4 regions of the Spirillospora sp. CA-108201 genome follow, and region 1 is predicted to be linked to each of the others. Evidence: riboswitches for the same ligand, from Rfam matches in the RefSeq annotation. Region 1 holds a riboswitch; each other region holds the start of a gene.

Region 1 (7,515 bases):
CTGCCCGAGGCGGTGCGGCAGGGCGTGGTGGAGGTCGCCGCCGAGCTGATCGGGTCGCTGCCCTCCGACGAGGTCCCCGCGCCGCTGCGCCGGTTCGCGCGCTTCGAGCGCCGCAAGCGCGCGAAGCTCGCGGGCCAGCACATCGCCGCGGCGCTGGAGAAGGACGGGGAGTTCCGGCGCCGGGTCGCCGAGCCGCTCCGGGAGGCGCAGGCCGACCTGGTGGAGGCGGTCGAGGGCGGGCGGGTGCCGCCCGCGGCCGACCCGGTGCGCGTCGCGGTGCTGGCCTACCTGCTGCGCCCGCCGGGCTGGACCGGGCTGGTGGAGTCCGCGCGCGAGGAGCTGGCGCGCTCGACGGCCGCGTCGGATGAGCTGGAGGCCGAGCGCCGCATCGCCGCGCTGAAGGCCGAGCTGGCCGCGACCCGCGACGCCCGCGGCGCCGAGCTCGCCAAGCTGCGCGCCGAGCTGCGCGAGGCCAAGGCCGAGGTCGCGGAGCTGCGCCGCAAGCTGCACGACGCGCGCACCCGGTTCCGGGCCGCGGAGGAGCACGCCCACACGGTCGCGGCGGACGCCGATCGCGAGCTCGCCGCCGCGCGCGAGTCGACCGCCGCCTCGGACAAGGAGCTGCGCAGGCTGCGCGCTCGCGCCGTCCGGGCGGAGGAGGCGGCGGAGGCCGCCAAGCGGGCCGCGCGCGAGGGGCGCAACGTCGACGACGTCCGGCTGCGGATGCTGCTGGACGCGCTCGTGGACGCGGCGCAGGGCGTCCGCCGGGAGCTGGCGCTGCCCTCCACCATCGGCCGCCCCGCCGACGCGGTCGGCGGGCTGGAGCCGGACCGGCTGGCGCACCGCGCGCTGCCCGGCCGGGCCCTGTCCGACAGCGACCCGCAGCTGCTGGACCGGCTGCTGGCGCTGCCGCAGGTGCACCTGGTCGTGGACGGCTACAACGTCACCAAGACCGGGTACGGGGAGCTGCCGCTGGCCGACCAGCGCAGCCGGCTGCTGTCGGGCCTCGGCGGGCTGGCCGCGCAGACCCGCGCCGAGGTGACGTGCGTGTTCGACGGCGCGGAGCTGGACGCTCCGGTCGCCATCGCGGCGCCGCGCGGGGTGCGGGTGCTGTTCAGCCACCCGGGCCAGACGGCGGACGAGCTGATCGGCGAGCTCGTGCGGGCCGAGCCGCCGGGCCGGTCGGTGGTCGTGGTGTCGTCCGACCGGGAGGTCGCCGACGCCGCGCGGCGCGCCAGCGCGCGCCCCTGCCCGTCCTCCCTGCTGCTGCGCAGGCTGGGCCGTTCCTAAGACTCCCCTAAGGCTCCCATAAGGGAGTCCTCGCCGTACGTGATCATGGCGTCACGAATAGTGGACAATATCAGCAGATGTCAATCAAAGAGTGATGAATCGGTTGTGACGGCTGTTGCCCCTCGCTAATGTCGTCGGCTGACGTCGTGGACGAGAGGGGCGAAACCGACCGTGGCCAATGATCACATCGGGGCACCGGCACAGCGGCCTGGCCGCAGGGCGGGCTCTGCGGGCAGAGGCGTCTCCCGCCGCCTCGCGGCCGTCGCCGGCCTGACCGTGACGGTCTCCCTGACCTGCTCCCCGGTGGTGGCGCACGCCGAGCCCAAGCCGACCCGGGCGCAGGCCCAGAAGACGCTCGACAAGCTCAACGAGAAGATGGACCAGAAGGTCGAGCAGTTCAACCAGAACCGCGAGAAGCTCAAGGTCGCCAAGAAGAAGTTCGACGCCGCGAACAAGGCGAGCAAGCAGGAGCAGGCCAGCTTCGAGGAGCAGCGGTCCAAGATCGCTCAGATGGCGGCCACCGCCTACAAGAACGGTGACTCGGCCGATGTCACCGGCTTTGTCGGCAGCAAGGACCCGCAGTCGATCCTCGACCAGGCGGCCGTCTTCTCGCACCTGTCGCAGGAGCGCAGCTCCCAGCTCACCCAGTTCCTCGCGACCGCCCAGCGGCTCCGCCGCGAGCAGTCCCAGGCGAAGTCCTCCTACGACGAGGTGAAGTCGAAGCAGGACGAGCTGAAGAAGCAGAAGCTGGAACTCGACAAGCAGGTGAAGAAGCAGAAGACGCTCGTGCGCCGGCTCAGCCCGCGCACGCCGTCGGGCTCTAGCCCGGGCGGCGGTACCGGCGGCACCTACAACGGGCCGGCCAGCGGTCCGGCCCGCACGGCGCTCAACTTCGCCTACGCCCAGCTCGGCAAGCCCTACTCCTACGGCGCCGAGGGCCCGAGCTCCTACGACTGCTCCGGCCTGACCATGAAGGCCTGGGCCGCCGCGGGCGTCGGCATCACCCGCACCACCAACACCCAGTACGCCTACACCAACAGCAAGCGGGTCGCCTGGAACAACCTGCAGCCCGGCGATCTGGTGTTCTTCAGCAACCTCGGCCACGTCGGCCTTTACGTGGGCGGCGGCAAGATGATCCACGCCCCGCACACCGGCGACGTCGTCAAGATCAGCGACATCGGCAGCGGCTACTACAAGGACAACTTCTACGGCGCCGGGCGCCCCTGACGCACCGCCCTGACACCCGCGCCCCGCGGGCGTGACGGGGCCTCATCGACAACGGACCAGGCTTGACCTGGTCCGTTGTTGATTTTGGGGGGGTTTGCCTTCTTTTGGGGTTTTGGTACCTTGTCACCACCCACGGCGCCCTCCAGACGCCGCGGCCCCGCGGCGCCCACCAGGCGCCCCGGCCCCACGCGGCGCATCCAGCACCCGCGTGACGGCGGCGCGATCCACGCGCCGCTCCCCCCAGGGCGGCACGCCCCACGTGCCGCCCCGCGGCGCCCGAAGGCGCCGCACGGTCTCGACGCAGACCCGGCCGACCCCGTTCCACCGTGCGCACGCCGCAGCGTGCATGGCGCTGAGTGCGCAGCAGCGGTGGCCTACGCGGGGCAGGCCCCGGACGGCCCCGGAGACGGGCCGCCGTCCGCCCACAACATCAGGCGCCGCTCGTTCGCACGCGGGAGACAGGTCCCGTGCCGGGCCCCATCTCGCCCCCAGGATCGCAGCGGCAGCGCCGAATCCGCCTCAGCGCGGAACCGGGGACCCATATCCGCCGGAGTCCGGAGAACGTCTCCGGACGGGCATTCCGGCACCCGGGGTGAATCGGCGCGTCTCTCCCGGCAGTCCGGCGAGAGCCGCCGTAGGGCCACTTCCACGCCCGAACCCGTCAGCTAACCCGGTAGGCGTCTGGAAGACAAGGAGAGAATCCCGCAGCGTTACCTGGGGCGTGGCCGCCACGCGGTCACGCCCCCACCCTCTCACTCCGCGGGCGCCTGCGCCCGCCGAGATTCCCCATCCGAACCGGCGTGCCCGCCCCCGGGCACGTCACCGCCGAATCCGCGGACCGCCGTGCGCTTGCGCGACCGTCGCGGAACCGGGGACCCACTGTGTCCTTTCGGGGTGAATCGGCCTGCCTTCGCGCGGCCGTAGGGCGGCTTCCACGCCCGAACCCGTCAGCTAACCCGGTAGGCGGCATGGAAGTCGAGGAGATCCCCCCGTGCCACGCGCGCACTGCAAGAAGTCCTCCGGCAGGCATCGCAAGCCGAACCCCTTCTCCCTCACGTGGCGGACGACCGGCGGCGTGGTCGTCGGCGCCGCCGTGCTCGGCACCGCCGCGGCCACCGCGCAGGCGTCGGTCCTGCCGTTCGGCTCCGCCCCGGTGAGGTCCGCCGCCGCGGCCGACCTCGCCCCCGGTCTGGCGGCGTACGGCGACCCGTCCAGGCGCACGTCCGGGCGCCCGTCCGAGGACGAGCCCGGGACCACCGGTTCGCCGGCCCCGGCGAGCGGGCGGGACCGGCCCGGGCGGCCGCGGGCGAAGGCCTCCGGGAAGCCGGCCGCGAAGTCGCGGCCCACCGCCGCGCAGGCCATCGACCTCGCCCGCTCGCAGGTGGGCATCGAGGAGAACGGCGGCGGCGAGACCAAGTTCCAGGAGTGGTACATGGCCACGTCCCGCGCGCGGGAGACGCTCGCGCGCGACGGCGGCTCCCTCGACGGCTACGGCGACGCGAACTGGTGCGACATGTTCGTCTCCTGGGTCGGCGAGCAGATCGGCTTCAGCGACCAGGTCGGCAGCGACGCCTGGACGATCGCCCACGCCCGCTGGTTCCAGGAGCACGGCCGCTGGGGCACCGAGCCGAGGCCGGGCGCGATCGTCTTCTTCGCGTGGGACGGCGGCGAGTCCCTCGACGACATCCAGCACGTCGGCATGGTGATCAAGAAGGTCGACGACGGGACGATCGAGACCGTCGAGGGCAACACCGACAACGCCGTCCGCGTGAAGGAACGTTCCACAGACGTCGTGGTCGGCTACGGCTACCCGGACTACCGGTCGTGACGGCGCCTCCCGCCCCGCGCCCTGCATAGGATCGCGGCCATGGAGGAAGGCCCCGGGCAGGACGCCCCCGTGACGCGGCGCAGGGCCCTCGCCCTCGGCGCGGGCGGGGCCGCCGTCCTCCTCGCCGGAGGCGCCGGCCTGGCCGGCTCGCGCTCCGGCGGCGGGGCGGCGGACGCCGGCGCCCCCGCCTCCCGGGCCGCCGGGACGTTCAGCCCGGACGCGGCCGCCGCCGTTCTCGCCAACCGCGCCCGCGCCGTCCGCGACGGCGACCGCACGGCGTTCCTCGCCACGGTGGGCCACGCCCCCGCCGCCTTCCAGGACTCCCAGTCCCGCGTGTACGGGAACCTCCGGAAGCTCCCCCTGGAAGGCTGGCGGGAGCGCATCGCCGGCACCGAGGCCGTGGACGGCGCGACCGCCGTCGTCCGCGTCGAGGTGCGCTACAGGCTGCGCGGATTCGACCGGGGCCACGTCGCCCGCACCCGCTACCTCACGCTGGCCCCGAGGGGCGGGGCGTGGACGATCGTCGGCGACGGGACGTCCCGCGGCCTCGCCGACGACACCGACATCTGGGACTGCGGCCCCCTCGCGGTGGTGAGGGGCCGCGCCGGGCTCGTCGTCGGCGACGGCGCCGGGCTCGACGGCATCGCCGAGCGGCTGGACGCGGCCGTCCCGGTCGTCACGTCCGTGGTAGGCAAGGCGTGGGCGCAGCGGGTCGTCGCGCTCGTCCCCGCCGACGCGACCGTGGCCTCCGCGCTCGCCGGCCCCGCGCAGAGCCTCGGCCAGATCGCCGCGCTCGCCACCGTCGCCCCGTCCGCCGGGGGCGGCCGCGGCGAGGACCGCGTCATCGTCTCCCCCGGCACCTTCGGCCGCCTCAACGAGCTGGGCCGCGACGTCGTCCTCACCCACGAGCTGACCCACGTCGCCACGGGCGGCGCCCGCGACCGGCGCACCCCGCTGTGGCTGATCGAGGGCTTCGCCGACTACGTCGGCTACCGGCGCGTCAAGATCAGCGCCCGGTCGGCGGCGGGCGAGCTGCGCAGCGAGGTCTCCGCCGGCCGCGCGCCGTCCGCGCTGCCCGCCGCGGCCGCGTTCGCCGGCGGCTCCCCCCGCCTCTCCCAGGCCTACCAGGAGGCCTGGCTCGCCTGCCGGATGGTCGCCGACCGGTACGGTGAGGCGGCGCTGGTGCGGCTCTACCGGGCCGCCGGGCGCGCCCCGGAGGCCGCGGCGCTGCGCGACGTGCTCGGCCTCACGCGGGAGCGCTTCACCGCACTGTGGCGCGACTACGTGAAGGAGGAGCTCGCATGAGCGAGGCGGAGACCGACGAGGGCCGCTCCGGGGGCGCCGCCGCCGGGACGCCCGGCGCCGCCCCCGCGCGGCGGCCCCGGATCGCCGCCGCCGTCACCGCCGCCGTGCTCTTCGCCGGGGTCGCTGCCGTCCTCGCGAGGACCACGCCGTGGAACCCGCTGCCCGGGCACGTCCCCGGCGGGCGGGTGACGCCCGATCCCGCGCTGGACTTCACCCCCGCGGAGATCGCGCGCTCCAAGGCGTTCGACTCGGCCGTCAACCCGCCCGCCTACACCGGGCTCCTGGTCGGCCTCGCCCTGGTCCTGCTACTGGGCTTCACTCCCCTGGGCGCCCGTTTCCTCGGCTGGGCCACCGCCAGGACGCGCCGCCGCCCGCTGCGCGTCATCCTCGGGACGATGGCCCTGACCACGCTCCTGCGCGTCGCGGGACTCCCGTTCGACGTCTGGAGCGAGTCCGTCCTGCGCCGGTACGGGCTGTCCACGCAGAGCTGGCCCTCGTGGCTCCTCGACCAGGCGAAGTCCCTCGCCGTCACGTGGGTCATCTACACGATCGCCCTGCTGCTCCTCTTCACCCTCACCCGCCGCTTCCCGCGCTACTGGTGGACCGGCGCCGCCGCGGGCGGGTTCGTCCTGGTCGTCTTCGCCTCGTTCGTCTACCCGCTCGCCGTGGAGCCGGTGTTCAACAGGTTCCACTCGCTGCCCGCGGGGCGGCTGCGCAGCGACCTGCTGGCGATGGCCCGGCGTGACGGCGTGCCCGTCAAGGACGTCCTCGTCGCGGACGCCTCCCGCCGGACGACGTCGCTGAACGCCTACGTGTCCGGCTTCGGCTCCACGCGCCGCATCGTCCTCTACGACACGCTGCTGAAGTCGCCGCCCGCCCAGGTCGAGTCCATCGTCGGGCACGAGCTCGGCCACGCCAAGCGCGACGACGTGCTGTGGGGCACGCTCGTGGGCGCGCTCGGCGTGGCCGGGGCCCTGTGCCTGCTGTACCTGCTGGTGACGTCCCCGCGGCTGCTGCGGCGCGCCGGCCTCGATCCCGCCGGGCCCGGCGCCGCCGCGACGGGGCCGGACGCGCGCCGCGGCGGCGGGGCGGCCGACCCGAGGTCCATCGCGCTCCTCCTCGCGCTCGTGACCGCCGGGACGACGCTCGCCGCCCCCGTCCAGAATCTCGTGAGCCGCCGCATCGAGGCCCGCGCCGACGCGCACGCGCTGAACCTCACCCGCGACCCGGCGACGTTCGTGTCGATGCAGCACGCGCTGTCCGTGCGCAACATCTCCGACCTCGCCCCCGACACCGCGGAGTACCTGCTGTGGCTCACGCACCCCTCGGGGCCCGACCGGATCGCCATGGCCCGCGACTGGGCGCGCCTGCACCGCGTCCCGGTCCCGCCGCCGCTCCGCTAGCGGATCAGTTGCCCTCGGCCCGCTGCTTCTCGGCGGCCTTGGGCTTGCCGCCCCGCTGCGCCGACAGGGTCGCCGCGTCCACGTGCGGAGCGGTCGTGACCGACCGCTTCAGCGCGCTGCCCTTCACCCAGTTCTGCCACTTCACCTGCCAGTACCCCCAGCCGTTCTCCGCCTCCAGCTCCCGATCGCTGCCGGTCACCGTGATGGGGTCGCCCCGCTGGGAGAGGTTGTAGAACCACTTGGCGTTGGACGGGCTGACGTTGATGCAGCCGTGGCTGACGTTCTCGCTGCCCTGGGAGCCCACCGACCACGGCGCGCTGTGGACGTACTCGCCGCTGTCGGAGATCCGCACCGACTTGTAGACGGTCAGGCTGTAGTACCCGGCGCAGCCGGGACCGCAGCCGTCCCACTCCGACGTCATGACGGTCGGGTCCTCCTTGCCCATCGCGAGGTGGACCCCGT
Region 2 (7,515 bases), 2.1 Mb from region 1:
CTCTCCGAGGGCTTCGGTCCCGGATACGGCGCGCCCCTGATCTTCGCCGTGCGGACCGGGTCCGCGGACGCCGACCTGCGCCCCGTCGCCGCCGCGGTCGGCCGGACGGCGGGCATCGCCTCCGTCACACCGCCCCGGAGCAGCGAGGACGGGCGAGCGGCCGTCTTCATGGCCTACCCCCGCAGCGGGTTCCAGGACGAGGCCACCGCCGATCTGGTGCACCGGCTGCGCGACGACGTCCTGCCCGGGGCGCCGGGCGGCGGCGGGGTCCGGGTGGGCGGCCCGAACGCGGCCGCGATCGACATCGCCGAGGAGGTCGGCTCCCGCCTGCCCCTGATGGTCGGGGTCGTCGTCGCCCTGTCCCTCGTGCTCCTGGTCGCGCTGGTCCGGTCGGTCACGATCGCCTTGCAGGCCGCGGTGATGAACCTGCTGTCGATCGGCGCCGCCTACGGCGTGCTGGTCGCGGTCGTCCAGTGGGGGTGGCTCGGCGGGGCGCTCGGGTTCCCCACGACCATGCCGATCACGACCTGGGTCCCGATGATGATGTTCCCGCTCCTGTTCGGCCTGTCCATGGACTACGAGGTCTTCCTGGTCTCGCGGATCCGGGAGGAGTACGAGCGCACCGGCGACACCCGGACGGCCGTCACCCGCGGGCTGGCGGGCACCGCCAGGGTCATCACCGCCGCGGCCGCCATCATGATCGCCGTGTTCTCGACGTCCCTGCTCGGCCCCGACGTGTCGGTCAAGCAGATCGGCCTCGGCATGGCCGTCGCCGTGCTCGTCGACGCCACCGTCGTCCGGATGGTCCTCGTCCCCGCGGTGATGGAGCTGTGCGGCCGGGCCAACTGGTGGACGCCCTGGCGCCGCGGGCCCGCCCACGCTGGAGAGACCCGGCTCCAGGAGGCCGGTTCGGGGGAGGCGTCCGGCACAATGTGGGCGGGACGGAGGTGACCGCGTGTCCGCACTCGGAGGATCGCTCGAACGCTCCATCATGGACGTGCTCTGGGCGGCGCCCCGTCCCCTGCGCGTCCGCGAACTGCTGGCCGAGCTGAACGAGAACGCGGAGAAGCCGCTCGCCTACAACACCGTGCAGACCGTGGCAGAACGACTGGCGCAGAAGGGCCTCCTCCGGCGCACGCAGGACGGCACGGCCTTCCGCTACAGCCCGACGCGGCCGCGGGAGGAGTACGCGGTCGAGCTCATGATGGACGCGTTGAGCGAGGCCGCGGACCACGGCGCCATCCTGGCGCGGTTCGCCGAGAGCGTCCCGCCGGAGGACGCCCGGCACCTCCTGGACGCGCTGCGGCGGCGCACCGCCGGGGAAGAGCCGTGATCCTCCTGGTGGCGGCCCTGGCCGTCTCGGCGGTCCTGCTGGGGTGCGCGGCCGGGCCCGCCCTGGACCTGCTCCGGCGCTCGGCCGTCGGCCCGGGGACGGCCGTCGCCTGCTGGGCGGCCGCCCTCGCCGGGACGTTCATCGCCGCGGCGGGGATCGCGGCGGCGGCGCTGCTCGCGCCGCCGGGGCCGGGCCACGGATTCCTGTCCCGGCTGCGCGACTGCCTGCCCCATCACGGCCGGCCCGCCACCGCCGCCGCGGCCGCCGCGACCGCCGTCCTCGCGGCGGCGTGCGCCAGCGTGCTCGCCCGCGGGCTGCCGAGGCTCGGCCGGGCCGTGCGCCACCGCCGCCGGCACCGGGAGATCCTGCGGCTGGTCGCCCGCGAGGACCGCCGCCATCCGGACGTCCTCGTCCTCGACCACCCCGTGCCCGTGGCGTACTCGCTGCCGTCCCGGCACCGCGCGATCGTGGTCAGCACCGGGGCCCAGAAGGCGCTCAGCGCCGAGGAGCTCGGCGCCGTCCTGGCGCACGAGCGGGCGCATCTGCGCCAGCGCCACCACGTGCTCCTGCTGGCCCTGGACCTGGTCCACGCCATGCTGCCGTGGCTGCCGACCGTCCGGCGCGCCAAGGCGCGGCTGCCGCTGCTGCTGGAGATGGCCGCGGACGACGCCGCGGTCCGCGCCCACGGCAGGAAGCCGCTGGTCGGCGCGCTGTGCCGGCTTTCGGCGGCGCCCGCCGTCGCGGGGGCGCTCGGGGCGGCGGGCGCGCCGGCCGCCGGTGCGCTGATGGAGCGGGTGCTGCGGCTGGAGGGTGACGCTCAGGTGAGGCCGCGCCGCGCCGTCCGGCTCGCGGCGGGCCTGTTCGTGGTGGCCGCGGTCGCCGCGCCGCTCCTGGCGGGGGCCGTGGCGGTCGCCGAGCTCGCCGCGATGTGCTGAGGCAGAATGTGGCTTTTGGGGAAATCTTCCGCTCCGGTGGCGAACCGTCCGCAAACCTCCTACGCTCCGTAGGAGGTCACGGTCCGACGTCCCCGCCGGGGACGGCCGGCGACCGCGCCGAATCCCGCGGACGGCTCCGTCCGGGGAACCGGGGACCCGATCTTCAGGGGTGAATCCGTCCCGACGGGACGGTAGGGCGACTCCGGCCCGAACCCGTCAGCTGACCCGGTAGGCGGTACAGGAGAGGACACCGCATGCAGCGACGAGCTGCCGGCACCCGAACGACAGCCCGCCGCAGGATCCGCACCGGCCGGCCCGGCGGTGTCACGGCATGGACGGTCGCCCTCGCGCTGTCCGCCGGGCTTCTCGCGCCCGCGCCCGCGCACGCCGAGCCCAAGCCGACGCGCAAGCAGCTCACCGCGCAGCAGGAGAAGCTCGCCGACGAGGCCGAGAAGCTCAGCGAGCAGTACAACGGGCTGCGCGAACGCCTCAAGCAGGCCGAGCACGCCGCGAAGACGGCCAAGAGCAGCGCACTGCGCCAGCAGAAGGCGCTGGACGAGGCGCGCGAGCGCATGGCGAAGATCGCCGCCGACAGCTACAAGAACGGCCCCGCGGACCCGGCGATCTCCTTCGCCTCGTCCTCCGACCCGCAGGCCGTCCTGGACCAGTCGGCCACCCTCAACTACTTCGCCAAGCAGAACGACATCCGCATCACGCAGATGCTCCAGGTGATGCAGGGCGCCGACCGGTCCCGCAAGGCCGCCGAGCAGCGCGCCGCCCAGGTGCGCGCGCTCACCGGCGAGGCGAAGAAGAAGCGCCGGGAACTCCAGATCAAACTGAAGAAGGTCGAGAAGCAGCTCGGCACCTTCAAGACCGCCGGCGCGCGGCCCGGCTCCATCCCCAACCTCAGCTCCGGAGGGGCCTCGGCCAAGGCGATGACGGCCGTCCGGGCCGCCCTGGCCCAGCAGGGCGTGCCCTACTCCTGGGGCGGCGGCAACGCGTCCGGCCCTAGCTACGGCACCGCGCAGGGCGCCAACATCAAGGGCTTCGACTGCTCCGGCCTGACCCTGTACGCCTACGCGCAGGTCGGCATCACCCTCGGCCACTACACCGGCAGCCAGTACAACGCCGGGACCCACGTGAGCATGAGCCAGCTCAAGCCCGGCGACCTGGTGTTCTTCCACAGCGACCTGCACCACATGGGCATGTACATCGGCAACGGCAACATGGTCCACGCGCCGCAGACCGGCGACGTCGTCAAGATCGCCCCCATCGCCGGCCGCCCCTTCGCCGGCGGAGTCCGTGTCGCCTGACCCCGTGTCGCCTGACCCCCGCGACCCGGTGACCGACCGGTGGCCGCCGGTCACTCTTCGCTACCCTGGCTCGGGATGAGAAGGAACGTCGGCGGCCGCACCGTCCTCCACCTGGCGTCCGGCCTGTTCGTGCTGCTCGGCCTGCTGGCGATGCACGGCTTCCAGGCCACGTCGAGCCCGGCCGGGATGAGCGGTCTTCCGCTGACGTCCACGGCCGCCGGGTACGCGGACCCAGCCGCCGACGCGATGGCGGGGCATCACCGGCCCCCGGGCGACCGGCCCGGCGGTCATCACTCCGACCGCCATCCGGACCACCCCGGCGGCCAGGTCTGCCTGGCCATGCTCACGCTGCTCGCGCTCGCGCTCGCCGGGGCCCTCCTGGTGCTGCGCCTGCGGAGGTCGCCGCCGGCGGCCGTGTCGAGGCCGGCGCGGGTGCGGATCCCGCCGGTCGGACGGCCGCCGCCGCGCCCGTCCCTGCACAGGCTGAGCGTGCTGAGGCTGTGACAGGTCCGGCGGCGCCCGGAGACCGGGCGCCGCCGCCGACCACCGATCACAGCACTCGACACGGAAGGCCCACCACCATGAAGCGAGCGTTCGCGCTCCTCACCGTCCCGGCCCTGGCGATCGCGCTGGCCGCGTGCGGCGACGACGACAACGGCGGCTCGCCCGCCCACTCCATGCCTGCTCACTCCATGCCCGCCCACTCGGCGGCGCCGGGCGGCGCGCAGGCCGGATCGCACAACGGCCAGGACGTCATGTTCGCGCAGATGATGATCCCGCATCACCGGCAGGCGGTCGAGATGGCCGGCCTCGCCGCCACCCGCGCCTCGTCCGCGGACGTGAAGGCCCTGGCCGCCGCCATCAGGAAGGCGCAGGAACCGGAGATCCAGCAGCTCGGCGCCTGGCTGAAGAGCTGGGGCGCCCCGGTCCCCTCGCCCGGCACGACCGGGATGGGCGGCATGCACCACGGCGGCACGGACGGCATGATGAGCGAGAAGGACATGGAGGAACTGGAAGCGGCCAAGGGCGAGGCGTTCGACAAGGCGTTCCTGCGGATGATGATCGAGCATCACGAGGGCGCCGTGGCGATGGCCAAGGCCGAGCAGTCCACCGGACGGTTCCCGCCGGCCAAGCGGATGGCGGCGACCATCATCTCCTCGCAGACCGCCGAGATCACCAAGATGAAGACCCTGCTGAAGCAGTAGCGCCCGGCCGGAGCAGGCGGGCGGGGTCGCGGCCCCGCCCGCTTCCCGGGGCGGGGCGACCACCCGTCAGGAGCCGTTCCGGTGCCGGGTGGACGGTGTGGTCACGTCACGGACGAAGCGTCCCGCCTGGTCCAGGGCGCGGGCCGCCTCCGGGAGGAACGTCCAGAGCAGGTGGAGGCCGTGGGTCGCCACCGGACAGAGCTCCAGCCGCGCGTCCACGTCGGCGCCCGCCGCGAGCGCCCCCGCCAGGGGCCGGTACCCGTACGCCGAGCCCATCACGAAGCCGCCCCCGTGCAGGTAGAGGACGCGCGCCGGTGAGGCGTCCGGGGGCGCCGGCCGCAGGGCCGGGACGCCGCCCGCCTTCACCGGCCCGACCACGACCTCCGGCGGCGGCTCGAACCCTGCGAGCATGGCCTCGCCGGCGAGGGTCAGCTCCACCCGGTGCGTCGAGCGGTTCAGCAGATCGCAGCCGACGAGGCGTTCCAGGCCCTGGACGAGGCGGACGCCCTCCTGGCCGGCCGCCGCACCTACGCCGGCCGCGCCTCCTACTGGCCGGCGGCCGGCGGCGCGATGGCCGACCGCATGAACGCCTTCCGCGAGTACGTCGTCACCTCGACCGACGCCCCGCTGGAATGGGCGGACTCGACGCGGCTCTCCGGCCTCGGCGAGGTGGCCGAGCCGGACGGCACGCTCCTGGTCACCGGCAGTCCGACCCTGGTGCGCGGCCTGCTCGCCGGCGGCCTGCTGGACGAGCCGCGCCTCGTGGTCGACCCGGTCGTCGCCGGCTCCGGCGCCCGGCTCTTCGAGACCCCGGGCTCCTTCGAGCGGGTGGCCTGCCGTCCGTTCCCGTCCGGTAGGGGCGGGCGCCCGCGGCGTCCGGCCGTTCCGGCATCGTCCGGGGCGGCCGGATCGGCGCGTGTATGATCTTGCGAAATTTCGGGCGCGGCCGTGACCGGACCTGACGCTGCAGGGCGAAAGGAGCGGGGTGGGAGCTTTCGCGTCGTCGCGGGCGGGTGACCCGGAACGGGTCGGGCGCTACCGGATCGTCGGGCGGCTGGGCGCCGGCGGGATGGGCTCGGTGTTCCTGGCGCTGTCGCCGGGCGGCCGCGCGGTCGCGGTGAAGGTCGTGCGGGCCGAGCTCGCGGACGACCCGGGGTTCCGGCGCCGGTTCGTGCGCGAGGCGGAGGCGGCCCGCCGGGTGAGCGGGTTCTTCACCGCCGCCGTGGTGGACGCCGACCCCGAAGGCGAGCCGCCCTGGCTGGCCACCGAGTACGTGCCGGGCATGTCGCTGAAGGCGGCGGTCGAGGCGCACGGCGCCCTGCCCGAGGGGGCGGTGCTGGCGCTCGCCGCCGGGCTGGCCGAGGCGCTGGAGGGCGTCCACGGCGCCGGGATCGTCCAGCGCGACCTCAAGCCGTCCAACGCGCTCCTGGCCGCGGACGGCCCCCGGGTGATCGACTTCGGGATCGCGGTGGCGTTCGAGGGCACCAGGCTGACGCTGACCGGCGCGTTCGTCGGGACGCCCGGCTTCATGTCGCCCGAGCAGTTGAGGGGCGCCGCCGTGGGCCCGGCGAGCGACGTCTTCGCCCTCGGCGCCCTCCTGGCGTACGCGGCGACCGGTGCCGGCCCTTTCGGAGGCGGCTCCGTCCACGCCCTGAACTACCGGGTCGTCCACGAGCCGCCGAACCTGACCGGCGTGGCACCCGGCCTGGCGAACGTCGTGGCCCGCTGCCTGGCCAAGGAACCCGGGCAGCGACCCGCCGTCGCACCACTCGTCGAGGAACTCGGTCAGGCCCGCGGCGCCGGCGGGCAGCCCATGCCGACGCCGCCCTGGAGCATCCCCACGGCAGTCGGCTCCACGGCAGTCGGCTCCACGGCAGTCGACTCCACGGCGGTCGACCCGACGGCCGGTGAGCCGCGGCCGGCGCCCGCCCCACGGTCGTCGCGACGGCGGCGCTCCCGTCCCCAGGAAACCCCGGCGGTGGGAGCCGACTCCTCACCCGGGGCCCGGTCCTGGCCGGACTCGCCGCGGCCAGCGTCCTGGCCGTCGTCGCGGCGACGCTCCTCCTGGTCGGCGGGGGCGGCGACCCGAGCGGCGGCGAGGCGGTCCGGACCCCGACGCCGCGGCCGCCGGTCCTGAGGCAGCTCTGGTCCTACGCAGGAGACCCGAGCTGGCCTCCGAAGGTCGAGGACGGGACCGTCTACCTCGCCGACGGCGACGGCGTCGTGCACGCCGTCGACGCCGCCACCGGAGACCGCCGGTGGCAGTCCGACCGAGCGTGGGGCGCCGGGCACTCCATGGTCGTCGCCGGCGATGTGATGTACGTCAGCGGGTACACCGACTCCTCCCGGGACGGCGACAGCAGCTGGGTCTTCGCGCTGGACGTCGACTCGGGCCGCCGTCTGTGGGAGTACGAGCCCCGCCAGATGCTGACCGGTCCGGCGCTGTCCGGGAAGCAGCTCTACTTCTACGGGCGGCGGGGCGGCGGCTACGCGTCCACCGTCTACGCGCTGAACACCGGCACCGGCAAGAGGGCATGGAGCCACGCCACCGACATCGTGTGGGCGCTGACCGCCGCCGACGACGTCGTCTACTACGTCGCGAACGGACGGAAGGAGAAGAGCCCCCAGCTCCACGCGCTGAACGCCGAGACGGGTGAACGGCTGTGGAAGGCGCCCTTCGCCGAGGACGTCTACAAACGGCCCGAGTCCCTCACCGTCGCCGACGGCGT
Region 3 (7,515 bases), 2.8 Mb from region 1:
CCGCGCTGCTGTGGCTTTCCCTCCTGGTGATCGGCCTGGTCTCCGCTGCCGCAGTGCACCGTCTGGACAGGGGCGGCGCTCTCGTCTCCGCTTCGTCGGGAGGGCAGGTCAAGAGACCGGCGAGAGCAACCGACTGACCCTGGGGCACACGCACCGGCGACTCGGCAACGGCCAGTCCGGTGAGAGCGCCCATGGTCTGGACCGAGACCCTGGCCGAGGACCGTGGACCTGTTGTCGCCGACCGAGGCCGCCAGGGCGGTTCGCCGACGACAGGCGTGACCAGTCCGACCGGCACACCGGTCGAGCGTGTCATTCCGCCCTCGGGGTGGCCCGTGGCTCGCCGTTCTGCCTGTGGAGGGACTCCGCGTCCTGAACCTGGCCGCCGAGCTTCTGCCGCGCGGCCAGCAGGAGCTGTGGACTGGAGACGACGACCCACCGTGTTCCGACCAGGTATGTTCCGCCGTACATCGAGGAGTATTCGAGCCAATCTTGCTGCGCCTTGTCGGTGGCGAAGGTGTTGAGCACGTACTTCCCCGACAGGGTCACACAGATCGCCTGCCGGTAGTCGACCGCCTTGCCGCGCACCTCTGGCGTGCAGCCCATCCTGGTTCCGAGTTCTTCGATGCTCGCGGGAGCAAGGGACTGCGTACCCCTCCCGGAACTCCTCGGACCGTCAGCCTTCAAGGGCGCTGCATTGTTCCCAGCGGACTTGCTCGTGCCGCACCCCGCCGCGGCCAACACGGCGCCGATTCCCACTGCCGCCAACACACGGATCTGAAGGCAGTGAAGTCCAAGGTGCCGGATTCTCATTGTCGCCTCTCGGGTGGCTCGGCGTCCGACGGCATGCCTTCTACGGCTTGTCGAATACCGGTACGCCAAGAGCTCCTCGGCGGTTCACCGCGCCGCGCCGACACTGCCGAAGGTCCGCAACGGCAGCGCAGTAACCAGGGCGAGAACCATGCCACGCCCTCGGCGACGTCGTCCGGTGGCGTGGCGGGAGCCTGATCACGGTACGACCGACTTGACTGATCGCATGATCTGGCTATCATTCCAGTATGACGATTGATTCTGAATGTGGAATGACTTCGCTGGACGGGTTGGCGCCCGCGGCCGCGCTGTTCCACTCGCTGGCCGATCCGGTGCGGCTGTCGATCGTGCAGCGGCTGGCGCTGGGTGAGGTCCGGGTGGTGGATCTGACCCGTGAGCTGGGGTTGGCGCAGTCCACGGTGTCCAAGCATCTCGCCTGTCTGCGCGGCTGCAAGCTGGTGGACTACCGCGCCGAGGGCCGCCAGTCGTTCTACTTCATCGCCGTGCCGGAGCTGCTGGACCTGCTGCGCTCGGCCGAGCATCTGCTGGCGGCCACCGACCGCGCCGTCGCGTTGTGCCCGACTCATGGCACTGCGGGCGATCGGCCGCTGGGAGCCTGTCCTTCCGAGGCGAAGGAGCGGGCATGACCACCGTGTCGCTGGGGCCGTCTCCGGAGCGGCGGGCGGTGCTGGCGCGGCGGGTGCGCCTGCTGGTGGCCGCCACGATCTCCTACAACGTCGTCGAGGCCGTCGTCGCCGTCACCGCCGGGACCCTGGCCTCCTCCGGCGCGCTGGTGGCGTTCGGTCTGGACTCGGTGATCGAGGTGGCCTCCGCCGCCGCGGTCGCCTGGCAGTTCTCCGCCCGCGACCCCGAGCGGATCGAGCAGCGCGAGAAGCGCGCACTGCGGATCATCGCGGTCTCGTTCTTCGCGCTGGCCGCCTACGTCGCCGCCGACTCGGTCCGTTCCCTGGCCGGCGGTGCCGAGGCCGAGCACTCGACGCCCGGGCTGGTCCTGGCCGCGCTGTCGCTGGCAGTGATGCCGTTCCTGTCGGCCGCGCAGCGCCGGGCCGGCCGGGAGCTGGGATCGGCCAGTGCGGTCGCCGACTCCAAGCAGACCCTGCTGTGCACCTATCTGTCGGGCGTGCTGCTGGCGGGGCTGGCGGTCAACACCCTGTTCGGCTGGTCCTGGGCCGACCCGATCGCCGCGCTCGTCATCGCCGCCGTCGCGTTCAAGGAGGGCCGGGACGCGTGGCGCGGCGACGCCTGCTGCGTTCTGCCGACCGGTAGTACCACGGCCGCCGATGACAGTCCCGAAGCCGCGCAGGACGCCTGCGCGACATGCGGGCCCGGCTGCGCCTGCTGCTCCTGACCCATCCTCGACGAGTTCGGAGGACATCGTGGCGGTCACCGCGCTGGTCGTCTATCTGGTCTGGGCCGTGCTGGCGTTCGGGCTGCGGACCCTCCTGCAGTGGCGCCGCACCGGCGACACCGGCTTCCGCGGCGGCGGCCTGGGCAAGGGGACGGTGCAATGGTGGGCCAGGGTGCTGTTCACCGGCGCGCTGCTGATCGGTGCCGCGGGCCCGATCGCGGCGCTGGCCGGGCTCGCCGCGGTCACCGCCCTTGATCACACCGCCGTGCAGGTGGCCGGGACCGCGCTGGCCCTCGGGGGAGTGGCGGGCACGCTGGCCGCGCAGACCTCGATGGGAAACTCCTGGCGGATCGGCGTCGAGGAGGCCGAGCGCACCGAACTGGTCACCGGCGGCGCGTTCAGCCTGGCCCGCAACCCCATCTTCACCACGATGATCGTCACCGCCGCCGGGCTGGCCGCGATGGTCCCCAACGCGATCTTCGCTGTTCGGCCTCGTCGTGACCGTGGTGGCGGTCCAGATGCAGGTCCGCGCGGTCGAGGAGCCTTACCTGCTGCGCACTCACGGCGATGCTTACGCCGCCTACGCCGCAGAGGTCGGACGGTTCCTGCCAGGTGTCGGACGCCTCGCCTCGCCCCAAGGCGTTCAGCGGCGACGTCTCCGCCGGGGACGGCCGGCGACCGCGCCGAATCCCGCGGACGGCTCCGTCCGGGGAACCGGGGACCCGATCTTCAGGGGTGAATCCGTCCCGACGGGACGGTAGGGCGACTCCGGCCCGAACCCGTCAGCTGACCCGGTAGGCGGTACAGGAGAGGACACCGCATGCAGCGACGAGCTGCCGGCCCCCGAACGACGGCCCGCCGCAGGATCCGCACCGGCCGGCCCGGCGGTGTCACGGCATGGACGGCCGCCCTCGCGCTGTCCGCCGGGCTTCTCGCGCCCGCGCCCGCGCACGCCGAGCCCAAGCCGACGCGCAAGCAGCTCACCGCGCAGCAGGAGAAGCTCGCCGACGAGGCCGAGAAGCTCAGCGAGCAGTACAACGGCCTGCGCGAACGCCTCAAGCAGGCCGAGCACGCCGCGAAGACGGCCAAGAGCAGCGCACTGCGCCAGCAGAAGGCGCTGGACGAGGCGCGCGAGCGCATGGCGAAGATCGCCGCCGACAGCTACAAGAACGGCCCCGCGGACCCGGCGATCTCCTTCGCCACGTCCTCCGACCCGCAGGCCGTCCTGGACCAGTCGGCCACCCTCAACTACTTCGCCAAGCAGAACGACATCCGCATCACGCAGATGCTCCAGGTGATGCAGGGCGCCGACCGGTCCCGCAAGGCCGCCGAGCGGCGCGCCGCCCAGGTGCGCGCGCTCACCGGCGAGGCGAAGAAGAAGCGCCGGGAACTCCAGGTCAAACTGAAGAAGGTCGAGAAGCAGCTCGGCACCTTCAAGACCGCCGGCGGGCGGCCCGGCTCCATCCCCAACCTCAGCCAGCTCAAGCCCGGCGACCTGGTGTTCTTCCACAGCGACCTGCACCACATGGGTATGTACATCGGCAACGGCAACATGGTCCACGCGCCGCAGACCGGCGACGTCGTCAAGATCGCCCCCATCGCCGGCCGCCCTTCGCCGGCGGAGTCCGCGTCGCCTAGCGAAATCGGCTCTGCGAGCGGTCCCCGTCGTCCACCCCTGGGGCGGCGGGGACGCCACTCTGCGGACCATGCCTGGACTCAGGACGCCTGCCGGTGTAACCGGCGGCCTCTGCGGCTTTGGTGATGCCTGTCCCGCAGCCGAGCAGGGTGATGCCGTGTTGTAGTCGCGCCCAGCGGCGCCAGGCGGGAAAGGGGAGGCCGACCTCCTCCAGGAACAACGACTCCAGGAGTTCGGCTGGATAGCCGACATGCTCGGCGACCCGACGCAGGGTCAGCCGCCCGAGTACCAGATCCGGCAGCGCGCGCATTGTCTCGGTGAGCGCCGGGTGCGGCGTTCGGCGGGCCGGCCGCTCCAGGATCGAGTGTGCGGAGGCCAGCGAAAGATGCCGTGGTGAGGCGGCCGGATCGACCGGCCGAGCTGTGCTGGTCCATGTGCTGACGGCAAGTCGGTCCCCCCTGGAGGAGGCGATCCGTGCCCGTGCGGCGGTGCCGGTCCGTCCCGCCGGGTCAAGGTAGGCGATGACCCCGAAAGCCGGCTCGGGGACGCGCATCGCATGCGCTGCGCCGCTCGGGATGATAGCCGCCTCGGCGGGCAGTTCGCGTCCGGCGGCGTCCCGCAAGAAGACCTGGCCGCAGCCGACGAGCAGGACCTGGATCGCTTCATGGGAGTGCGGTTCGGCGGTCTCGATCGCACCGGCGAACAGCAACACCCCTGGTTCGGGGAACACGCCGGTCGGCCGCTGCGTCAGGCCGGTCCCTGTGAGGTCCATGAGCGGGCCACCCTCCCGAATCCTGTCATGCCGAGACGTGAACGTGAGCTCACATGACTTTCTACACTATGTAGAAGTTCGAGGACATTTGGGGCCGGTGGGACAGCGCGTTCCTCCCGGCATCCGGCCGTGGAGAAACAGGGATGAGACGGGCTGTCGGCCGCGCGGCCACATGCCCGTGTGAGGCGCCGTGACAGGGGGCAGGTGCGGGACGGACGCCCCTGGCCCCCTGTCACGGGTTTCGCGCGGACCTCAGGATCGGGCGTCTCCGACCGAGACCATGTCGGGGCTCGCCTGGTTGTGGCGCTCCACCCAGTTCATCAGCGCCGAGTGGCAGGCGTGGTCCAGGTGCCGCAGGTCGGTGAGGTCCAGTTGGACCGGCCGATCTCGGGGGAGCTTCTCCAAGGTGTCCAACATCTGCGGGAGGCGCAAGAACGTGGCGTGGCCGGCCAGGGCGACACGTACCGGACGCCCATGCGTGCCGGCCGCCTCTTCCGTCTCGTCCACCTCGATCTGGATGTGCGAGGTCTCCCAGGCCGTCTTGATCACAGCCAGCACCAGGCCGAGCAGCACTCCCTCGAACAGGTTGAGGACGACCACTGCCGTGGCCGTGAGGACGAGGATCAGTGCCTCGCCGCGATGCCGGCGCCACAAGGGGCGCAACTGCTTGACAGGCATGAGTTTCCAGCCGGCGTGCACGAGCACGCCCGCGAGGGCGGCGAGCGGGATGATTTCCAGCGCCGCAGGGAAGGCCGCGGCGAACAAGAGAATCCAGAGCCCGTGCAGGACGCGCGACGCCTTGGTCTGTGCTCCTGCCTGCACGTTGGTGGCGCTGCGTACGATCACCGCCGTCATCGGCAGGGCCCCCAGGAGCCCGCACACGGTGTTGCCGGCGCCCTGGGCCATGAGCTCCTTGTCGTAGTCGGTACGCGGGCCGTCGTGCATGCGATCGACCGCCGCGGCGCTGAACAGGCTTTCCGCGGAAGAGATGAGCGCGAATGCCAGCACGGTTCCGAGGACGCCGATCTCGGACAGTCGGGCCACATCGCCGATGCCGGGTGGCTGGACGGCTCCGAGAAGGCCCTGTACGTCCAGCCGGGCCACGGGCAGATCCAGCAGGAAGGACGCACCCGTCGCCAGAGCCACGGCCGCGAGCGGCGCCGGAACTTTTCGGACTCGTTCCGGCAGGTGAGCCCATCCCGCCAGCAGCGCGACGGTGCCCGCGCCGACGCCGAGCGCGGCCAGCGCTGCGGCTGATCCGGTGCTGTCCAGGAGCAGGCCCGGCAGCCCGGCGAGTTTGGCCATGCCCGAGCCGGGCGCGGTGGCATCGGCCATGGCGTACAGCTGCCCGGCGATGATGGTCAGGCCGATTCCGGCGAGCATGCCCTCCACCACGGCCACGGAGATCGCGCGGAACCACCGCCCCATCCGCAGCGCGCCGAGCAGCAGCTGCAGGAGGCCCGCCGCGAGAACTATCGCGCCGAGCGTGCTCAGACCGTATGTCTGGACGGCCTCGTACACCAGGACGGTCAGGCCCGCGGCGGGACCGCTGACCTGGAGGCTGCTGCCGGGAAGCAGGCCGGTCACCAGGCCGCCGACTATGCCGGTGATCAGGCCCAGCTCGGCCGGGACGCCGGAGGCGACCGCGACTCCCACGCACAGCGGCATGGCGACGAGGAAGACGACAAGGGAGGCGGTGATCTCGTTCCGAAGCACTCGGGAGGACCGCAGGGTCGTTGGGAGCATCGGTCCTCACCTACAGGGAAAGGAAGGCGTCGGCGTCCGGCCGGTGCGCCAGCACCGACCCGGTGTGCACTTCGTAGTACCAGGCGTGCAGGCCGATCCGGCCGTCGGCGGCCCGCTCGTCCACGCCGGGATAGGCGCGCAACCGCTCCAGTTGATCGAGCACATGTCGCTGGACCGCTGCCGCCAGGTCGCCGCTGCCGGCGGAAGGGGGTGCCGCCCGGTCGGATGCGGCGTTACCGGGCAGACGCGGCGAGGTGCCGGCGGCCTCGGCCAGCCATGTGCGGACGGCGGGGGCGGCGCTGAGGTCGTCGCCGCGGACCAGGGCGCCGACGGCACCGCAGTGGGAGTGCCCGCACACCACGACGTCGGCGACGCCGAGGATCTCGATCGCGAACTCGATGGTCGCCGCTTCGCTGGTAGGACGGTCCAGCCGGTACGGCGGAACGATGTTGCCCGCCGTGCGCAGTTCGAACAGCTCGCCTGGACGGGCTCCGGTGAACAGGGAAGGGATCACGCGCGAGTCGGAGCAGGTGATGAACAGCGCCAGGGGCGACTGGCCATCGGCGAGCCGGTGCAGTTCGCCGCCGTTCTCCGCGGCCCAGGAGCCGAACGTTCGGGCATGGTCGATGAAAGTGTGCATGCGAAATACCTCCAGGGTGTCCCCGCGAATGCGAGGGCATCGTAGGAGTTGGACAAAGGACGATCTGACGGTGTGGTCGTCCGGTCGCGTTGACCCGTTCCGATCACCGAGGCGAGATAAGACCGTCGTTCATTGCATGTGGCATGGTCGTAACGACCAAGCACGACGGCTTACGCCCTCAAAATGGTGTTTCGGCAGGAAGGTGACACGCGCCAGAGGGCGCTGTCAGCAACGGAATACCTGGAGGATGGCGGGAATGTTCCCGGTGGCACGTCTGCTGATCGCGTGCACGAGCCCGCCGACCCGGCGCGGAAACGCGATCGTGCTGACGCCGGCGGTGAACGCCGAGCGTGTCGGAGTGTCCGGGGCCTTGACCTCTTTGGGGTTGGCCACGCGACTGCTCGCCCGGACGGTCAGATGCTTGGACGACTCCTGCGCGGACTTCCGCTCCTCCGAACTGGAGCGAAGTGCGCCCGAGTCGCTCAGCTGAATGCTGCCCGCCGAAGTCGGCGCCGTGAACTCACCGGGTCCTACGCTTTGGAGAG
Region 4 (7,515 bases), 2.5 Mb from region 1:
CCTTCCGACGGTTTCCGCAAGCCATCGCCAAGGACGGCCGCACCCACAAGAACACTCCGTCTTGACGGCCGCCTTACCTATAATGGCCGGCGGCAGGTATTATCTTGTTTCCATCGAGAACGAGGGTTCAAAACGACCTCGTCGGCGCCGAGCGAGAAACTGGGAACGCGATGCCCCGCCCTCCAGGCCATGGCCCGGGATATGAGATCAAACGCCAGGAGATCATCGACCGGGCGGCCGAACTGTTCGCCCGCAAGGGGTACGCGGCGACCGGGATCAACGAGATCGGCGGCGCGGCCGGCCTCACCAAGGGCGCTCTCTACTACTACATCGGCTCGAAGGAGAACCTGCTGGTCGAGATCCAGTCTCGGGTGATGCGGCCGCTGCTGCGGACCGCGCGGCGGATCGCCCGGCTGGAGGTGGACGCGGTGCTGCGGCTCCGACTGCTGTCGGAGGCGCTGCTGTCCATCATCCTGCGGCGGCTCGACCATATCTGGGTCTACGAGCACGACTACCGGATGCTGGGCGGGGACAACCGGACGAGGCTGCTGCGGCAGCGCGGCGAGTTCGAGGGAATCATCTCCAATCTGCTGGCCGAGGCCATGGACGCCGGAGAATTCCGGGAGATGGACCCGCGGCTGGCGATGCTGCAATTTCTTAATATGCACAACCACACCTACCAATGGGTCAGGCCCGATGGCAGGTGGGACGCCGGTTATTTGTCGCGCGAGTACTGCGCGACGTTGTTCACGGGGTTCCGGGCCGGGCCCGAACCGGTGGACGATCTGGAGAAGCGGGTGCTGAGGTTCCGCGAGCAGCACCCGGAGATCGTCCTGGATCCGGTGGAGGGCGAGGAGAGGCGGGCATGACGGCTCAGACCGCCGCGACCTGGCGCAGGGTCTCGGCGATTGCCGCGGCGTCCGGCAGCCACAGGCGTTCGAGGGACGGGGCGTAGGGGGCGGGCATCGGCGGCGGGGCGACCCGGACGACCGGTGCGTCCAGGTGCCAGAAGCCTTCGTTGGCCGCCATCGCCGCGAGTTCGGCCCCGACCCCGAAGTCCCGCACGGCCTCATGGGCGATGACGAGGCGGTTGGTCTTGGCGAGCGAGGCCAGCACCGTCTCGCGGTCGAGTGGCGCGATCGTGCGCAGATCGATGACCTCGACGTCGACGCCCTCGGCGGCGAGAGTGTCGGCGGCGGCGAGGCAGTCGTGCACCATCCGCGAGTAGGAGACCAGCGTGAGGTCGCGTCCCTCCCGGACCACCTTCGCCTTCCCGATGGGGACGAGGTGGTCCGCGGGCGGGCGCGGCCCCTTGCTCCCGTACTGGAGCCGGTTCTCCACGAACACGACGGGGTTCGGATCGCGGATGGCGGCGCGGAGCAGGCCGTAGGTGTCGGCCGGTGTCGAGGGCATCACGACGGTGAGGCCGGGAACGTGCGCGAGGAGGGCCTCCAGGCTCTGCGAGTGCTGGCTGCCGGAGGAGCGTCCGGCGCCGAACTGGGTGCGGACGACGAGCGGCAGGCTCGCCCGGCCGCCGGTCATGAACCGCAGCTTGGCGGCCTGGTTGAGGAGCTGGTCGAAGCAGACGCCGATGAAGTCCATGTACATGATCTCGACGATCGGCCGCAGGCCGGCCATCGCGGCGCCGACCGCGGTCCCGACGATCGCGGTCTCGGAGATCGGCATGTCCCGGACGCGGCCGGGGAAGCGTTCCGCCAGCCCGCGGGTCAACCCGAAGACCTCGCGTTCCGTCCGCGAGCGGACGGGGAGGGCACCGGCGGCCAGATTCTCTGGCGACGCTCAGCGCCGCGAAGACGTGCCGTCCTTCCGGCACCTGGACGAGTCCGCTCCGGACGATCGCCGCCGGGTTCGACCTCTCGACAGGCCGGTCGAGAAAACGAATGGATCCGGTCCGCACCGCCCCGCCGTACAGCGGCAGCGTTCCGGAGATCGCTCGCATCAGCGTTGTCTTGCCCGCTCCGTTGCTGCCCAGGAGCGCGACCACACCATCGTCGCCGACCTGCAGGGACACCTCTTTGATCAGCGGTTCGCGCACCCCGTAGGTGATGACAAGCCGGTCGATATCGAGCATCAGGACCTCCGATCCGCCCGGGGCGGGCTTCCGGGAGCCGATCGAGCAGAACGTGGGGGCGACTGCACCGGCACCGTCTGACCTCCTGTAACTGCGGCAGACGTTTTACATACCACTCGGTCTATAAAACAGTAGACTGCACTGTAAGGCCACCCCCGCCACGGCGACAAGGGGGCACGGCGCGCGTCTTCACACCACGCCCGGCAGCACATCCCGGCGCGAAAGACGGCGGCGCCGCGACAGTCCGCCGGCGGCTACGGCGCTGTCCGCCCTTCCTGCCCCGGACGTGACAGACCCCGCTCCCGTCCGAGGACGGGAGCGGGGTCTGTGGTCAGGCCAGGAGGGGATCACCTGGACGGGTCCGCTCAGCCGAGGGGCTTCGGGGCGCCCTTCTTGCCGGCGCCGTGGCCCCAGGACAGGACCTCGTACTTGACGCCCTTCAGGTGGCCCGCCGAGGTGCCCGTGTTGTACTTGCTGCTCGGCTTCTTGCCGTCCACCAGGTGGCGGAAGGTGTAGGTGTCGAGGTCGAGCATGACGCCGCGGTGCGACGGCTCGCCCGGCCCGCGGTCGCCGACGAAGCCGGTGACGCTGCGGCCCTTGTAGCTGACCTTGACCTTGGTGTGCATGGGCCAGCTCGGGCTGGCGAACAGGCCCTTCTGCATCGGCTTGCCGCCCGCCGGGGCGCCGGTGTCGCCGTTCACTCCGGACCCGTCGTCCCAGAAGTAGGACGCCTTCGTCTTGCCGCTGATCAGGGCCTTCGGGCCCTTCTTCGCGGGCTTGGCGGGGATGTGGCGGGAGGCCTTCGCGTCCTGCGACCCGGTCGCCTGCTGCCCGGCCGCCTGCTGGCCAGTGATCTTGTGCTCGGTCAGCCGCTGCCCGGTGATCTTGTGCCCGGTCACCTGCTGCTCGATGACCTCGCGTCCGGTCAGCTGCTGCCTGGTGGCCTTGTGCCCCGTGACCTGCTGCGCGCTGACCTGCTGCGCGGTGAGCCTGTGCGCGGTCGGCTCGTCCGCCGAGGCCCCATGGGCGGTCCCGGCCACGCCCGCGACCAGCACGCCTGCGAGGGCGGTACCGATCAGGGCGGTGTCGATGGCTCGCTTCTGCATGTTCATCCTTTGCTCGGTGGTCCGGCGCCGGGTCACGGCCTTCGGGCGTGGAGGACTCGCCGTTCGGGCATGACGAGTCCGGCGCACGGCACGTGGCGCGCTAGCGACGTGGGTGTGATCGGGCGGGGGATGGAGAAGGGGGGTGCACCGCTGGACGGTGCGGGGTGAGGGGCCGCTCAGCGGCCCGGGCTCACCGGTACTCGGGGTAGCCGTAGCCGGCGACGGTGGAGGTGTCGCGGACCCTCTGCTTCACCGCGTCACCGGTGTTGCCCTCGATGGTGTTGATGGTGCCGTCGTGGTTGTCCTTCACGACGATGCCGACGTGCTCGACGCCCTTGATGCCGCCGCCGCTCCAGGCGAAGAAGACCACGGCGCCGGGCTTCGGGGTCTCGCCGAAACGGCCGGTCTTCTTGAACCACTTGGCGTGGCTGACGGTGTAGGCGTCGGCGCCCATGCCCTTGGTGCCGGTGTGCTGGCCCAGCCAGGACACGAACATGTCGCACCAGGACTGGCCCTTGTAGACCGAGGCGCTCTTGGCGCCGATGCGGTGGGCGTTCAGCTCGCCCAGCGACGAGCCGATGTACCAGTCGTTGAACTTGCTGTTGCCCGAGGCGTCCTCGTGGATGCCGACCTGCGTGCGGGCGAGCTTGATCACGTCCTGCGCGGACGCGCCGGCCTGGGCGCTCTGGCCGACGGCCTTGGCGCCGTTGGCGTCGGCCTTGGACACGGCGGCGACGGGCGCGGTGTCGGCGGGCTTGGCGTCCGCCTGGGCGGCCGGGGCCAGGGAGGCGAAGCCGAACGCGCCTGCCAGGGAGAGGACGGCGCCGGCCGCGGCGCGGGCGCCCATGCGCTTGGTCAGGTCAAAGGTACGAGCGGTCATGCGAAGGTTCTCCTGAGTTCTTCCAGTCCGCCTACCGGGTTAGCTGTCGGGTTCGGGCGTGGAAGTGGCCCTACCGCGGCCCCGCGCACGGCGGGAGTGCGGATTCACCCCGGTGTTTCGGTGGGTCCCCGGCTCCGCTCGGCCGTGATCGGCGCTCTGCGGACTCGGCGGAGGACGTGCCTTGATCGGCAGTCCTGATGATCAGGGACTCGATGCGCCCTTCACGATCTGGTCGGACGCTCCGGACGGGCTTCCCCGTCGGTCACACACCCACAACAGGTTCAAGCCATCCCATATTTCGTCAAGCACGTCCCAAAGACCCGGCCAACCTGCAAAAACTCCCCAAAACCCCCTCAACGCAAGGGCTGCGGCCCAGTCAAACTTCCTCAAGATTTCCGGTCCGCGACCTCCGTCCAGAGGGAGTCGACCACCCGGAGGTCGCCTGAAAACCGCGCACGACATGACTCGTCGCCTTAAAGCCATCAGCGCGGGCCGGGGACGGCCGGTGCTGCCGCCGACGGCCGGCCCGCTGCGACCGGCCGCATCGAGCAGGTCGCGGACCTGGCCGGGGTGAAGCCCCCAGACCGGGACCCACAACGACATCGGCCGCGACCTGGACAACGCCCCGGCCACCCCCCGAGCCGTGCTCGAAGGCCGCCCTTCTTGCCGGAAGGACGGCCTTCGACGAGCGTTCGGCTCTTCGGGCAGAGAGAACGACGCTCAGCGAGTCACTCCACAACCTGGAGGCCTTGGCGCCAGGTGGGGTGTGCCGGGTGCCAGCCCAGTTCGCGCTTGGCCTTGGCGTTGGACGCGCCGCGCAGTTCGGTCATGAGCACGACGCCGGCCTGCCCGGCGGCCAGCCGTCCGACGACCCGCGGTACGCGCATCGGCTTCTTCGCGCCCAGCATCGCCGCCAGTTCCGGCAGCCATTCGGAGACCGGGGCGGGGTCGTCATCGACGATGTTGTAGACACCGCGGCCCCCGCTCTCCACGGCTGCGACCGTGGCCTCGGCGGCGTCGGCGATGTGGATGAACGACCACACTCCGCCGCCGTCGCCGACGACCGGGAACGTGCGCTTGCGGATCATCTCGAGCTGCGCGGAGCCCGGCGCCATCGATGTGCCGGGTCCGTAGAACGCGCCGTAGCGCAGCACGACCCCTTCGGTCCAGGCGGCGCCCAGCACGGCCTTCTCCAGGTGCTCGATCGCGGCGATCATCGAGGCCATCTGGCCGACCGGTGAGCGATCCAGGGGGTCCTGCTCGTTCTTGACCGGCCCGCCGGTCCGGTCGTAGGTGAACGCGCCGTTGCTCTGGGCGACCACCCGCCGCACCCCTGCGGCGCGTGCGGCGGCGAGCAGGTTGTCGGTGCCCTCGGTCCGCAGCCGGTCGGTGGCTGCGAAGCTGCGTTCGAAATGGCGCGTGTCGATGTGCCCGATGGCGGTCAACTGGTGAACGATCACATCCGGGGCGGCCTGGCGCACGGCCGCCTCGACCTCGGCGCGGTCGAGCGCATCGGCGATGACCGGCACCGCGCCCAGCCGTGACGCCATGGCCTTGTTCGACTCGCTGCGAATCATGGCGAACACCTCATGTCCCGCATCGACCAGACGCGGCACCAGCTGCTTGCCCATCGCTCCGGTCGCTCCTGCCACCAGCACTCTCATCGTCGACTCCTGTCCGGTTCGGATTCGCCCCTTGAACCGGATGACCCGCCGTTTCCTGACAGGAGACCGACGTGATCGACGTCACATCATGAACAGGGGCTCCCTGTGGTCGGTCGCCGCCCAGTGCTCGGTCGCGCGTTCGAGCTTGTCGGGGTTTGCCTGGATGCGGCAGGCGGCGATGCCCCCGGCGGTGACCTCCAGGCACATGACGGCGACGACCCGGCCTTCCACGACGCCCACAAGGGCGGGATCGCCATTGGCGGTCCCGGCGTATATCTCGGGCGAGCCGCCGACGATGGCGCTCTTGGCCCCGCTGGGCTTGAACAGGCCCCACACGAACCTCGCGACCGCGACGGCGCCCTCGAACCCCTTGGCGTATGCCGGAACCTTCCCTCCGCCGTCGCCGACAGAGACGGCGTCCTTGGACAGCAGGCGTACGAGCTCATCGGTCTGGCCGCTGGTGGCGGCGGCGAGGAACTCCTCGACGACCCGCCGGGCGGCGGCCTCGTCGATCTCGGTGCGGGCCCTGCCTTGCGCGACATGCTTCTTGGCACGGTGAAAGATCTGCTGGCCGGCCGCCTCGGTGATGTCGAGGATCTCGGCGATCTCCCGGTGCGGGTAGCCGAAGGCCTCCCGCAGCACGTACACGGCCCGTTCGCCGGGGGCCAGGCGCTCCATGAGAGCGAGGACCGCGTACGAGACCGATTCGCGCTGCTCGGCGGTGTCGGCCGGGCCGAGCATCGGGTCCCCGGCGAGCAGCGGCTCGGGGAGCCACCGGCCCACGTAGGTCTCGCGGCGCGCCCGGGCGGAGGTGAGCTGGTTGAGACACAGGTTGGTGAGCACCTTCGTCAGCCACGCCTCGGGAACCTCGACACGCTCGATGTCGGCGGCCTGCCAGCGCAGGAACGTCTCCTGCACGATGTCCTGCGCCTCGTCCGCGGAGCCGAGGAGACGGTACGCGATCGCCTCCAGACGCGGCCTCGACGACTCGAACCGGTCGACATCGTCCCTCGTCAAAGGCATGACGCGATCATATCTCCGGCACGGCCTCCAGCCGCGCCGCAGCCCGTCCTGTGGATCGAGCCCATCCGGGAGATCCGAGCCGGTCGGCGTGCCTGCGGACGATCTCCAGAAGCCAGGTGCCGCACATGTCCCACGGTGCTGGACGCCCAAGAGCAGGCGTTCCGCAACCGTCCCTTGGAGGGCGGGGACGTGTTGCGCGCGGCGATCGGCTGCGCTGTCGAGGCGGCATTCACCTGAAAAAGGCGGCGCCCTCGTGACTGCATCTGCCATCGGCCGGTGCCGTCGCGGGGTCCAGTTCGGACGATCGGCGAGCATCGCGGCGAGCCCGTCCAGATGCCGTCCGGGATTCCATCGAGACCGAGACCGTCGAGGGCGCGGAGCACCCATTCGGTGTGCGCCAGCATGGGCGATGAATTCCAGCTTCTCCCGCCGCCCTTCCGCCCCTTCCATCGGAAAGGGAACCTCGCCGAAGACGTGGTCGGCCATCTGCATCAGCAGTTCTTCTTTGCTCGTGATGCTCTGGTAGAGGGACATCGGCCGGACGCCTAACTGCGCGCCGAGCCGTCGCCTCGGCGACGTGATCATTTTCCTCCGGTCGTCTGCTCCGCCCCGACCGCGATCTCCCGTGCGTTTGAGCTAGTCGACTTTCTTGCCGAACTAGTTCACTTCTTCCACGCCGAGCGCAGAACTGGGCATTTTTGTGTGGTTACGGTGTACCAAGTGAGAAATACACCGTACGAACGCCCGCTT

What was found. A riboswitch is a leader RNA that binds a small molecule or an ion and turns the genes downstream of it on or off. The one in region 1 is predicted to bind cyclic di-AMP.
Region 2: linked by a shared signal. The riboswitch ahead of ACQEU6_RS25305 (NlpC/P60 family protein) and the one ahead of ACQEU6_RS15270 (CHAP domain-containing protein) in region 1 are both predicted to bind cyclic di-AMP.
Region 3: linked by a shared signal. The riboswitch ahead of ACQEU6_RS01370 (C40 family peptidase) and the one ahead of ACQEU6_RS15270 (CHAP domain-containing protein) in region 1 are both predicted to bind cyclic di-AMP.
Region 4: linked by a shared signal. The riboswitch ahead of ACQEU6_RS02895 (CHAP domain-containing protein) and the one ahead of ACQEU6_RS15270 (CHAP domain-containing protein) in region 1 are both predicted to bind cyclic di-AMP.

What each region holds. Positions count from the first base shown of each region.
Region 1 covers NZ_JBNJNE010000001.1:3,132,295-3,139,809, forward strand. Annotated here, with positions in the region: gene ACQEU6_RS15260 (NYN domain-containing protein) at 1-1,290, shown strand, start outside; gene ACQEU6_RS15265 (C40 family peptidase) at 1,567-2,517, shown strand; cyclic di-AMP (ydaO/yuaA leader) riboswitch at 3,014-3,212, shown strand; cyclic di-AMP (ydaO/yuaA leader) riboswitch at 3,331-3,499, shown strand; gene ACQEU6_RS15270 (CHAP domain-containing protein) at 3,509-4,345, shown strand; gene ACQEU6_RS15275 (hypothetical protein) at 4,385-5,650, shown strand; gene ACQEU6_RS15280 (M48 family metallopeptidase) at 5,647-7,053, shown strand; gene ACQEU6_RS15285 (L,D-transpeptidase) at 7,058-7,515, opposite strand, start outside.
Region 2 covers NZ_JBNJNE010000001.1:5,261,664-5,269,178, reverse strand. Annotated here, with positions in the region: gene ACQEU6_RS25320 (MMPL family transporter) at 1-951, shown strand, start outside; gene ACQEU6_RS25315 (BlaI/MecI/CopY family transcriptional regulator) at 956-1,333, shown strand; gene ACQEU6_RS25310 (M56 family metallopeptidase) at 1,330-2,268, shown strand; cyclic di-AMP (ydaO/yuaA leader) riboswitch at 2,374-2,519, shown strand; gene ACQEU6_RS25305 (NlpC/P60 family protein) at 2,523-3,581, shown strand; gene ACQEU6_RS25300 (DUF6153 family protein) at 3,657-4,085, shown strand; gene ACQEU6_RS25295 (DUF305 domain-containing protein) at 4,163-4,786, shown strand; gene ACQEU6_RS25290 (hypothetical protein) at 4,853-5,224, opposite strand; gene ACQEU6_RS25285 (dihydrofolate reductase family protein) at 5,228-5,710, shown strand; gene ACQEU6_RS25280 (serine/threonine-protein kinase) at 5,772-6,923, shown strand; gene ACQEU6_RS25275 (outer membrane protein assembly factor BamB family protein) at 6,824-7,515, shown strand, end outside.
Region 3 covers NZ_JBNJNE010000001.1:287,157-294,671, forward strand. Annotated here, with positions in the region: gene ACQEU6_RS01345 (MDR family MFS transporter) at 1-137, shown strand, start outside; gene ACQEU6_RS01350 (hypothetical protein) at 310-603, opposite strand; gene ACQEU6_RS01355 (ArsR/SmtB family transcription factor) at 1,056-1,454, shown strand; gene ACQEU6_RS01360 (cation efflux transmembrane domain-containing protein) at 1,451-2,176, shown strand; gene ACQEU6_RS01365 (hypothetical protein) at 2,432-2,617, opposite strand; cyclic di-AMP (ydaO/yuaA leader) riboswitch at 2,848-2,993, shown strand; gene ACQEU6_RS01370 (C40 family peptidase) at 2,997-3,938, shown strand; gene ACQEU6_RS01375 (SulP family inorganic anion transporter) at 4,837-6,330, opposite strand; gene ACQEU6_RS01380 (carbonic anhydrase) at 6,341-6,970, opposite strand; gene ACQEU6_RS01385 (hypothetical protein) at 7,196-7,515, opposite strand, start outside.
Region 4 covers NZ_JBNJNE010000001.1:594,028-601,542, reverse strand. Annotated here, with positions in the region: gene ACQEU6_RS02915 (TetR-type transcription factor C-terminal domain-containing protein) at 171-869, shown strand; gene ACQEU6_RS02910 (alpha-ketoacid dehydrogenase subunit beta) at 874-1,731, opposite strand; partial or broken gene ACQEU6_RS02905 (ATP-binding cassette domain-containing protein) at 1,799-2,092, opposite strand; gene ACQEU6_RS02900 (hypothetical protein) at 2,458-3,198, opposite strand; gene ACQEU6_RS02895 (CHAP domain-containing protein) at 3,389-4,078, opposite strand; cyclic di-AMP (ydaO/yuaA leader) riboswitch at 4,093-4,258, opposite strand; gene ACQEU6_RS02890 (NAD-dependent epimerase/dehydratase family protein) at 4,807-5,742, opposite strand; gene sigJ (RNA polymerase sigma factor SigJ) at 5,824-6,765, opposite strand.